2 regions of the Collinsella sp. CLA-AA-H167 genome follow, and region 2 is predicted to be linked to the other one. Evidence: riboswitches for the same ligand, from Rfam matches in the RefSeq annotation. Region 2 holds a riboswitch; the other holds the start of a gene.
The links. A riboswitch is a leader RNA that binds a small molecule or an ion and turns the genes downstream of it on or off. The one in region 2 is predicted to bind thiamine pyrophosphate.
Positions count from the first base shown of each region.

Region 1: it holds a riboswitch for thiamine pyrophosphate, as region 2 does, so the genes downstream of both, thiM (hydroxyethylthiazole kinase) here and thiC (phosphomethylpyrimidine synthase ThiC) in region 2, are expected to answer to the same signal.

Region 1 is NZ_JBBNGA010000006.1:50,938-55,684, reverse strand. It holds gene AAAT03_RS05355 (LysR family transcriptional regulator) at 1-791, opposite strand, end outside; gene AAAT03_RS05350 (HAD family hydrolase) at 802-1,710, opposite strand; TPP riboswitch at 1,872-1,982, shown strand; gene thiM (hydroxyethylthiazole kinase) at 2,034-2,873, shown strand; gene AAAT03_RS05340 (thiamine-binding protein) at 2,877-3,218, shown strand; gene AAAT03_RS05335 (thiamine phosphate synthase) at 3,215-3,910, shown strand; gene AAAT03_RS05330 (patatin family protein) at 4,023-4,747, opposite strand, start outside.
Region 2 is NZ_JBBNGA010000001.1:153,385-158,131, reverse strand. It holds gene AAAT03_RS00765 (aminopeptidase) at 1-141, shown strand, start outside; gene AAAT03_RS00760 (YaaA family protein) at 245-1,054, shown strand; gene AAAT03_RS00755 (hypothetical protein) at 1,080-1,595, opposite strand; TPP riboswitch at 1,659-1,774, shown strand; gene thiC (phosphomethylpyrimidine synthase ThiC) at 1,767-3,101, shown strand; gene thiD (bifunctional hydroxymethylpyrimidine kinase/phosphomethylpyrimidine kinase) at 3,280-4,110, shown strand; gene AAAT03_RS00740 (SGNH/GDSL hydrolase family protein) at 4,363-4,747, opposite strand, start outside.

The DNA.
Region 1 (4,747 bases), on a different contig from region 2:
GGAATCGAGATGATGCCGGGGCCGTTGAGCTCGTGACTAATCACGCCCGAACACACCGTGTAGCCGTTGAGTCCCATGGCCAGGTTGAACAGCGTCGCACGGTCGCGCACGCGGATATTCTTGCGGCGCTCAAACGTCGAGGTCAGCTCCTCGGAATAATAAAACGAGTTGTAGCTGCCCTGCTCGTAGGATAAAAACGGATAGTCCTCGAGATCCTCGAGTGTCACGCTGGAACTGTCCGCCAGCGGATGGTCGGCACACACAAAGACGTGCGGCGTGGCGCAGAAAAGCCCTTCGAACACGAGCTCGTTGGCCGCCAGCATGCGCTCGATAACCTCGCGATTATGCTCGGACAAGTACAAGATGCCTAGTTCGCTTTTCATATGCGCGACGTCCTCGATAATCTCGTGAGTCTGTTCCTCGCGCAGGGTAAAGTCATAGCGCGCGGCATCGAACTCACGAATCACATCGACAAACGCATTAACGGCAAAGGAATAATGCTGACAGCTCACACTAAAATGCGGCACCTGCTCGGATGCGCCCTTGTACTTGCCCTCGAGCAGATCGGCCTGGTCGAGCACCTGGCGCGCGTAGCCCAAGAAGGTCTCGCCCTCCTCGGACACAATGACACCCTTGTTGGTGCGCTCAAAGATATGCACACCCATCTCGTTTTCGAGATCGCGGATCGACGCGGTAATCGAGGGCTGCGACACAAAGAGCCGGCGCGAGGCCTCGGTGATGCTGCCGCATTCGGCAACTTTGACGACATACCTGAGCTGCTGGAGCTTCATAGCGCCCTCCCTAGACGTTCGTGACGTCGAAACCCGTCGCATCCATCTGACGCATAAACGGCGGCATCTCCCCCGTCGCGGCGCAGGCGGCAATCTGATGTAGAGCCCCGGCAACCGCATCGTCTGCCGCAGCGCCGATATGCCAGCGCGCGGCAGCCGTGACAGCCTCGTTGGCATTGGCGACTGCAACGGAGTTGGGAACGGCATCGATCATGGGCAGATCGTTATCGGAATCGCCAAATACGGCCACCTCATCGGGCGTCAGGCCCAAAGCGCGCGCCAGCTCCAGCGCAGCGCAGCCCTTGTCCCAACCAGCCGGAAGGATGTCAAACAGGCGCACTCGGTTGTTGGGAAACACAAGCGAGAGTTCCGGCACCTCAGCGGCAACGCGCTCACGTAGCTCCGCGAGCTCCTCACGCGAGCGGGCGCTCCAGATATTTGCCTTGAACACCGGCGCGTCGTCGACAACAGGACGGCACGGAGCCTCTTCGCCTTTGAGCCATGCGTTGCCGCCCGACTCCATGGCGCGATGCACGCGCTCGGGGTCGCTCGTCACGCAATAGGCATCGTTATCCCAAAAGTCGTCACCCAGGCTGTAGACCTTTAGATAGGTATCGTCGGTCTCTTGCTCGAGGTAATCGGCCAGACGCATCAGGGCATCGTTGTCGGTCGCGCGCGAAGCGACCGCCTGACCGTCGACAAACATGACCTGGCCGTTGCAGAACGCACCGGTCGAAAAGCACTCGGAACGATTTTTGAACATCCAGCCCATCGCGGACGGTTGGCGACCCGAAACCGGGCCAAAGTGCAGACCAGCCGCCTGCATGGCATGAATACCCTCAATGGCGTAGTCGCTGGCACCGTCATGCCCGGCTGGAATCAGCGTATCGTCCATATCGGTCAGCACAAGTTTGATCATAGAGTCCCCCAGTCATTTTCACCGTAACCATTGTAACGACCTACCAATAAGGGACAGGTTTATTTTGGCAGGTTTTATCTGGGAAAATGCAGCGCCCCTGTTGCCACCTGCCAAAATAAATCTGTCCCTTTTTGGCAGGTGCGTTAGTATAGGGAGCAACAGATTCGATGCGGGAGTGCCGGCGGTGCAAACCACAAGGCTGAGAGGGCATAGGGCCCAATCCTTTGAACCTGTCAGTTAATGCTGGCGTAGGGAGCATGCCGCCTTTACAGGGGCGCTGTCTATGCACAGCGCCCCTTTTCTATGCCAAGGAGGCATGTGCAGTGATTGATTCGAAACAGCTTAAGCAAAATGTGGTCAAGGCCGTGGAAGAGATTCGCGCGGCCAATCCGATGGCCGGCTCCATCACCAACACGGTGACGATCGACTTTGTCGCCAACGCACAGCTCGCCGTGGGCGGTTCGGCCGCCATGGTCTATCTGCCAGACGAGGGCGAGGCACTCGTTGCCGGCGGCGGCGCCATCTATCTCAACATGGGCACGCTCTTCCCCATCTACGAGCAGACGATTCCCCGCGCGGCCAAGGCGGCATACGACGCCGGCAAGCCCTGGGTGCTCGACCCGGTGGGCCTGGGCATCGGCAGCCTGCGCACCCAGCTGGTAAACGAGCTCAAGCAGTACAAGCCCGCCATCGTGCGCGGCAACGCCTCCGAGATTATCGCGCTCGCCGGCCTGTGGGGTCTTGAGGGCGAGGCGGCCGATCTGAGCCGCGTACGTGGTGTCGATACCACCGACACGGTCGACGCCGCCCGCGATGCCGCCGTGGCGCTCGCCCGCTACACCGGCGGCGCCGTAGTGGTCTCTGGCGAAGTCGACCTGATCACCGACGGCACGACCGTGGCCAAATCCCACGGCGGCAGCCCGCTCATGTCCAAGATCACCGGCTGCGGTTGCTCGCAGGGCGGCGTCCTGGCCGTGTACGCCTGCGCTGCCGACCCGTTTACGGCAGCCGTCTGCGGCACCGCCGTCTACAACGTTGCCGGCACGCGTGCCGCCGCTGTCGCCGATGCCCCGGCAAGCTTTAAGGTCGCCTTTATCGACGAGCTCTACCGCGCAACCGCCCAAGACATCGCCGATAACCAACTCGAGCTCGAGGAGGCATAAGCCATGTCCGAACCCGCAACCAACGCCGGCATGAACACGCTCGTCGCCGTTGCCATCGCCCCGTGCGGCACCGGCGATGAGCTGTCCGCCGAGGTCGCCGAGGTCGTGCGCGTCATTCGCGAGAGCGGCCTTCCCAACCGCACCACCTCGATGTTCACCGAGATCGAGGGCGACTGGGACGAGGTCATGCAGGTCGTGCGCGACGCAACCTTTGTGTTGGCGAGCAAGGGCATCCGCACCGAAGTCGTGCTCAAAGCCGATATTCGACCCGGATTTACCGACACCATGACCGGCAAACTCGAGCGCATGGAAGCACAGATCAAGAAACAGGAGGAAGCACGATGAGCATCCGCGACAACCTTGATATCTCGGCCTATCTGGTACTCGGCCCCGAAAACACGCTCGGGCGCCCCGTGGGCGATGTGGTGGCCCAGGCACTCGACGCCGGCTTTACCTGCATCCAGGTGCGCTCCAAGGTGGCAAGCGCCCGCGAAATCATCGCACTGACGGGCGACGCCGCGCAGGCAATCGCAAAGGCTGGCAAGACCGGCCAGGTCGCCCTGCTGATTGACGACCGCCTGGACTGCGTACTCGCCGCGCGCGAGCAGGGCATTGCTGTCGACGGCGTGCACGTGGGTCAGAGCGACATTCCCGTCGAGGTCTGTCGCAAGCTGCTGGGGCCCGACGCCATCGTGGGCCTTTCGGCCCGTTGCGAGGAGATGCTCGAGTACGTCAAGACCGCCGACATGAGCCTAGTCGACTACCTGGGCATCGGCCCACTCCACGAGACCGAGACCAAGCGCGACTGCGGACGCGCGGCCGACGGCTCCATCATCACCAAGAGCTTTGAGGACCTGGCCGCACTCCACGCGGCAAGCCCCGTGCCCATCGTGGTGGGCGGCGGCGTCAAGACGGCCGACCTGCCGCAGCTCAAGGCCACCGGCGTCGATGGCTTCTTTGTGGTGAGCGCCGTCTGCAGTGCCGACGACCCCCACGCCGCGGCCAAGGAGCTTGTCGACACCTGGCAGCAGGCATAGACATAGGCCGAGCAGCTGCTCCGCGGCCTCATATCTTCAGCAATGGAAAGCGCATCCCAGTTTGGACGTCCATTCCGGGATGCGCTTTCCGCCGAGCACACGGCAAGTTGCTCTACCCCGCTAGGTAGGCCTCCAGCGCAGGCAAAGTCGCTTCCGCATCGTGGCGGCCGATCTGGTAGATGCGCTCGAGCTCATCCGGTTCGCGGCACAGCGACGGCACCTTCACCGATTCGCTCGGCCGCACTACAAAGATTTCGCCGGCAGCCTCGCGGCGTGCCAGGTCATCGAGCGTGGCATTGTAGACCTCATGCCGATGCTCAAGCGCTGCGACAAACTCCGGGTAGTGACGGAACACGCGCCGCAGCATGGGCATCACGTTGTTGGGCTGCTTCACAAAGCCCGCCGGCTGCGTGAGCACCACGATATTGCGGTCATACCCCTGCGCAAACAGCCAAGCGCTGGGAATGGAATCAGCCACGCCACCATCCAGATATTTATGCCCCTCAATGACAACGGGGCGCGTCGCCACGGGAATCGCCGACGACGCCCGGATCCACTCGATATCCCTCTCGTCGCCATAGGGCAGGTCGTGGTAGACGGCCTTGCCTGTCTCGATATCGGTACACACGCACGTAAACCGCATGGGGCAGGCGCGATATGTCTCCAGGTCGATGGGATCGCGCTCGATGGGTACCTCGTGATAGGCAAAATCGGCATTGAACATGTCACCGGTTCGCAACCAGCTCGTCACGCTCGCATAGCGCCTATCGGCACAATAGGCCTTGTTGTAGCGAATGGCGCGGCCGATCTGGCGCGATTTAAAGTTGTAGCCAAACG
Region 2 (4,747 bases):
TACATCATGGCCAAGTACGGCATGAACGTCATAGACTCCGGTGTTGCCGTCCTATCCATGCACGCCCTGTGGGAGGTCGCCAACAAGGCCGACATCTACGAGGCCTACCGCGGCTACAAGGCCTTCCTCGAGCGCGCCTAACCAACCCTTCATCAGTTGCGGTGAAATACGGACTAAACTGGCCCATAAACGGCCAAAACAGACTGTATTCCACCGCAACTTCTTTTTTGGCAGAGGAGAGTTCATGCTCCAGGTCATCGTTTCACCCGCCAAGCAAATGCGCGCGGCACAAGATGCTTTTGAAGTTCAGGGGATTCCGCCCTTTGCGCGCGAGACCGCCCAGCTGCACCATGCGCTCTTGGACATCGAACGAACCGAAGGCGACAGCGGCCTACAAGCTCTATGGAACGTCAGCGACAAGCTGCTGGCCCCTTGTCTCGACATTTTGCATGAGTTCGAGCCCATCTTGGGAAACGACGATCTTGCCGATTCCGGTATCGCGTACCGCATCTCCCCTGCCATCATGTCCTATCACGGCATTCAGTACCAGAGCATGGCACCAGAGGTGATGGATTCCGCGCAGCTCGCATGGCTGCAAGACCATCTGTGGATTCTCTCGGGCCTTTACGGATGCGTACGCCCCTTTCATGCCGTTGAACCGTATCGGCTGGAGATGGGCGCGAAGCTCGCCGTTGACGATGCCCGAGATCTCTACGCGTTTTGGAGCGACAAGCTCGCGCGGGCTATCGCCCCGGCGGGCTCAAACACTACGATCGTCAACCTCGCCAGCGTAGAGTATGCCAAAGCCGCTCTGCCCCATCTCGCGGGCGACGCTACGGCCGTCACATGCCTCTTTGGCGAGGGTATCCGCAACGGGAAGCCCATCCAACGGTCGACCGCCAGCAAAAAGGCGCGCGGCTCCATGGTGCGGTGGATGGCTGAAAGCAAGCTCGAGGATGCAAGCGGGCTTACCGCATTCAACATCGGCTATCGTCACATCCCCGAGCTTTCAGACGAAAACACTCTGGTTTTCATGAACGCGCAGGCACAATAGGCCCGCCGTTTCCAACCCCCCCCCGTTACTCCGCCAAGCCGTCGGCTTTGGCAACTTCGTTTGTCGAGCCATTTTGGTAGGTAATCTTAACGTGCTCTACCTCGGACACCGCAACACCCGATGGGGGCTCCAAGCGCCATTCCGTCAGCGCGATATCCATAGTCGTAGGCACGTCGCCCTGATTCTTGAGCTTCACCGCCAGCGTTTTGAGCGCCGCATCATACGTCACGCGTTCGATTTCTTCGCCCGGAATAGACCCGCCGCTCAACTGCAGCTGCACAAACTCGTCGCGCGGATACCAATAGTCGCCCGGCGCGGCAACGGTATTGCCGCCCGTAACCTTCACTGTCATGATCGGCAGGGCATCGTCGGCCTCGAACTCCCATGCAGCGCCGCCGTGACCGCCAAACGTCCAGATACAAAAGGCAATCACCAGCACGGCAAGCACCGCAAAACCAATCGCGACAAGGCCATGGTGCGCACGGCTTTCCTCGGCCGATACATCCCATTGCGTCTCTCGATATAGATGCTTGTCTTCCATGTTCGCCTCCCCACAGGCACGCTCGTTAGGCCAATCGTACCCATTCGAGCTATACTTGAGCCCATTACATAAACGGGGAGCTTGCAGGACAAGACGGCAGGCTGAGACTGGGCGCGCCCGCCCTGACCCGCAAACCTGATATGGGTAATGCCAACGAAGGGAGCTGTGCCAATGAGCACACAGACCGAGCCCAAGCTCGTCACGCAAATCGACTTCGCCCGCGCCGGGCAGATCACGCCGCAGATGAAGGAAGTCGCCGAGCGCGAGCATCGCGACCCCGAGTACATCCGCGAGCGCGTGGCCGACGGCCGCATCGCCATTCCCGCCAACATCGTGCACATCAAAAAAGGCATGCGCGCCTTTGGTGTCGGCGAGGGCCTGTCTACTAAGGTCAACGTCAACCTGGGCATCTCGGGCGATAAAGCCGATGCCGCCGAGGAATGGAAGAAGGTCAAGATCGCCGAGGACTTTGGCGCCGACGCCATCATGGACCTTTCCAACTCGGGCAAGACGCGCCAGTTCCGCCAGCAGCTCATCGACGAGACACCGCTCATGGTGGGCACCGTCCCCATGTACGACGCCATCGGCTATATGGAAAAGCCGCTGGTCAAGCTGACCAAGGATGACCTGTTCGAGGTCGTGCGCGCGCACGCCGAGGACGGCGTGGACTTTATGACCATCCACTGCGGCATCAACAAGTCGGTCACCAAGACCTTTAAGGAGACCGGCCGCTTGATGAACATCGTGAGCCGCGGCGGCTCGCTGCTGTTTGGCTGGATGGAGGTCACCGGCAACGAAAACCCCTTCTACGAGTACTTTGACGAGCTGCTCGAGATTTGCCACGAGTACGACGTGACGATTTCGCTCGGCGACTCCTGCCGCCCGGGCTGCCTCTACGACTCCAACGATGCCACCGAGACCGCCGAGATGATCGAGCTGGGCAAGCTGTGCAAGCGCGCTTGGGCCGCCGGCGTCCAGGTCATGGTCGAGGGCCCGGGTCACATGGCGCTCGACGAGATCGCCGCCAACATGAAACTGCAGAAGCGCCTGTGCCACAATGCCCCGTTCTATGTGCTCGGGCCGCTGGTGACCGATATCGGCGTGGGTTACGACCACATCACCGCCGCCATCGGCGGCGCCATCTCCGCCAGCTCCGGTGCCGACTTCCTGTGCTACGTGACGCCCGCCGAGCACCTGTGCCTGCCCGACGCCAAGGACGTGCTCGACGGCCTCATGGCCACCAAGATCGCCGCGCACGCCGCCGATATCGCCAAGAAGGTGCCGCACGCCCGCGACATGGACGACAAGATGGGCCAGGCACGCCGCAAGCTCGACTGGGATGCCATGTGGAAGTGTGCTCTCGACCCGGTCACCGGCAAGAAACGCTACGAAGAATCCCCCGCCGCCACCGAGGGCACCTGCACCATGTGCGGCAAGATGTGCGCCGTCCGCACCGTTAACAAGGTGTTCGAAGGCACGACGATCGACCTCGGCATGGAGGACTAACTCGTCACCGGAGCCACAATCGGTAACATGGTGTTCGTCAATTGTTGACGTGTGAACATTTGCTTACATTTGCGTAAAGATTGCATCGCTCGCCCGGGTTCGTCATAGAGCCGGCCCGGGCATCTTTATAATGCTGGCTTAAAGACCCATTTGATTCCGACCGAACAAGGGAGCGAACATGGATCGCAGTAAGGTACCTGCCGTTCTATCCATCGCAGGATCCGATTCCAGCGGCGGCGCCGGCATTCAGGCCGACATCAAGACCATCACGGCACACCGCCTGTATGCCGAGACGGCCATCACCGCCATCACCGCACAAAACACGCTCGGTGTCACCGCCGTGCAGAATATCTCCCCTGATATCGTCGCTGCGCAGATCGACGCCGTATTTGACGATATCCGCCCCAGCGCCGTCAAGATCGGCATGGTTTCCTCTGCCGAGATTATCGAGGTTATCGCCGACCGCCTGAGCGCCTGGAACGCGACAAACGTGGTCGTCGACCCCGTCATGGTAGCCACCTCGGGCGCACGGCTGATTGCCGATGATACCGCCGAGGCGCTCACCCGCCGCCTGTTCCCACTAGCAACCGTCATCACGCCCAATATTCCCGAGGCCATGGCCCTGCTTGACTACGAGGTCGACTCCGAGCGCACACAGCAAAATGCTGCCATGCTCCTCACCCGCCGCTTTGGTTGCGCATCCCTCGTTAAGGGTGGGCATCTTGTCAACGAGGCCAACGATGTATTGGCCGAACCCGCGCCACTCGATGACGAGGGCAACCATCTGGGCGATCCGCTCACCACGTGGTTCCGCCACAAGCGCATCGAGACCGACAACACACACGGCACCGGCTGCACGCTTTCGTCCGCCATCGCCTGCGCGCTGGCCCAGGGCATGGATCTTGCCGATGCCGTCAACGCCGGCAAGGCATACCTGACAGGCGCTCTGGCCGCCGGCCTGAACATGGGCAAAGGCTCCGGCCCCGTCAACCACATGTGGCAATATTAAGATTCGCAGCCCAAAACCGCCGCAAAGGGGACAGGCACCTTTGCGGTGGCTCCCACAAACATCTCGATCTGTAACAGTAACTCGGCAAAATCGACCCTAGATGTTACAGATCAAGACAAACAATCGATATCGACCTAAATAATCTTAATCTGTAACATCTAGCCCGTTTTCGGCCTTGGAACTGTTACAGATCAAGACAAACAAACGAAACAAGCCCCCGCAAGGGGAACTCTGTGGTGGTTTGGGGCCGTGCTACTCACCGAGCATCTCTTGGAGCTTGGCTGCCACGGCATGTCCCAAGCTCTCGTGGCTTTCGGGCATCATATGCAGATAGTCGATATCGCCCGGCTCGGCAAACTCGGCGGCATTCAAAAAGTCGCAGCCAAACTGCTCGGCCACGTGCGCATAGTACTCGCCAAAATGTTCAGATGCCTCGACGGAACGCTCGTCAAAATCGGTCATATATACATCGGCGATCTGCGGCTTGATCTTGATAGGAGCCATCAACAGGATGCGCGGGCAAGGCGCAGCGTCGGTCCACGGAAACGCGCGGACGGCGCGAATCAGCGCCATGGCGCCACGGGCGATATCGGAAGCTGTCACGTTAAAGACCGTCTTACAGTCGTTGGTGCCCAGC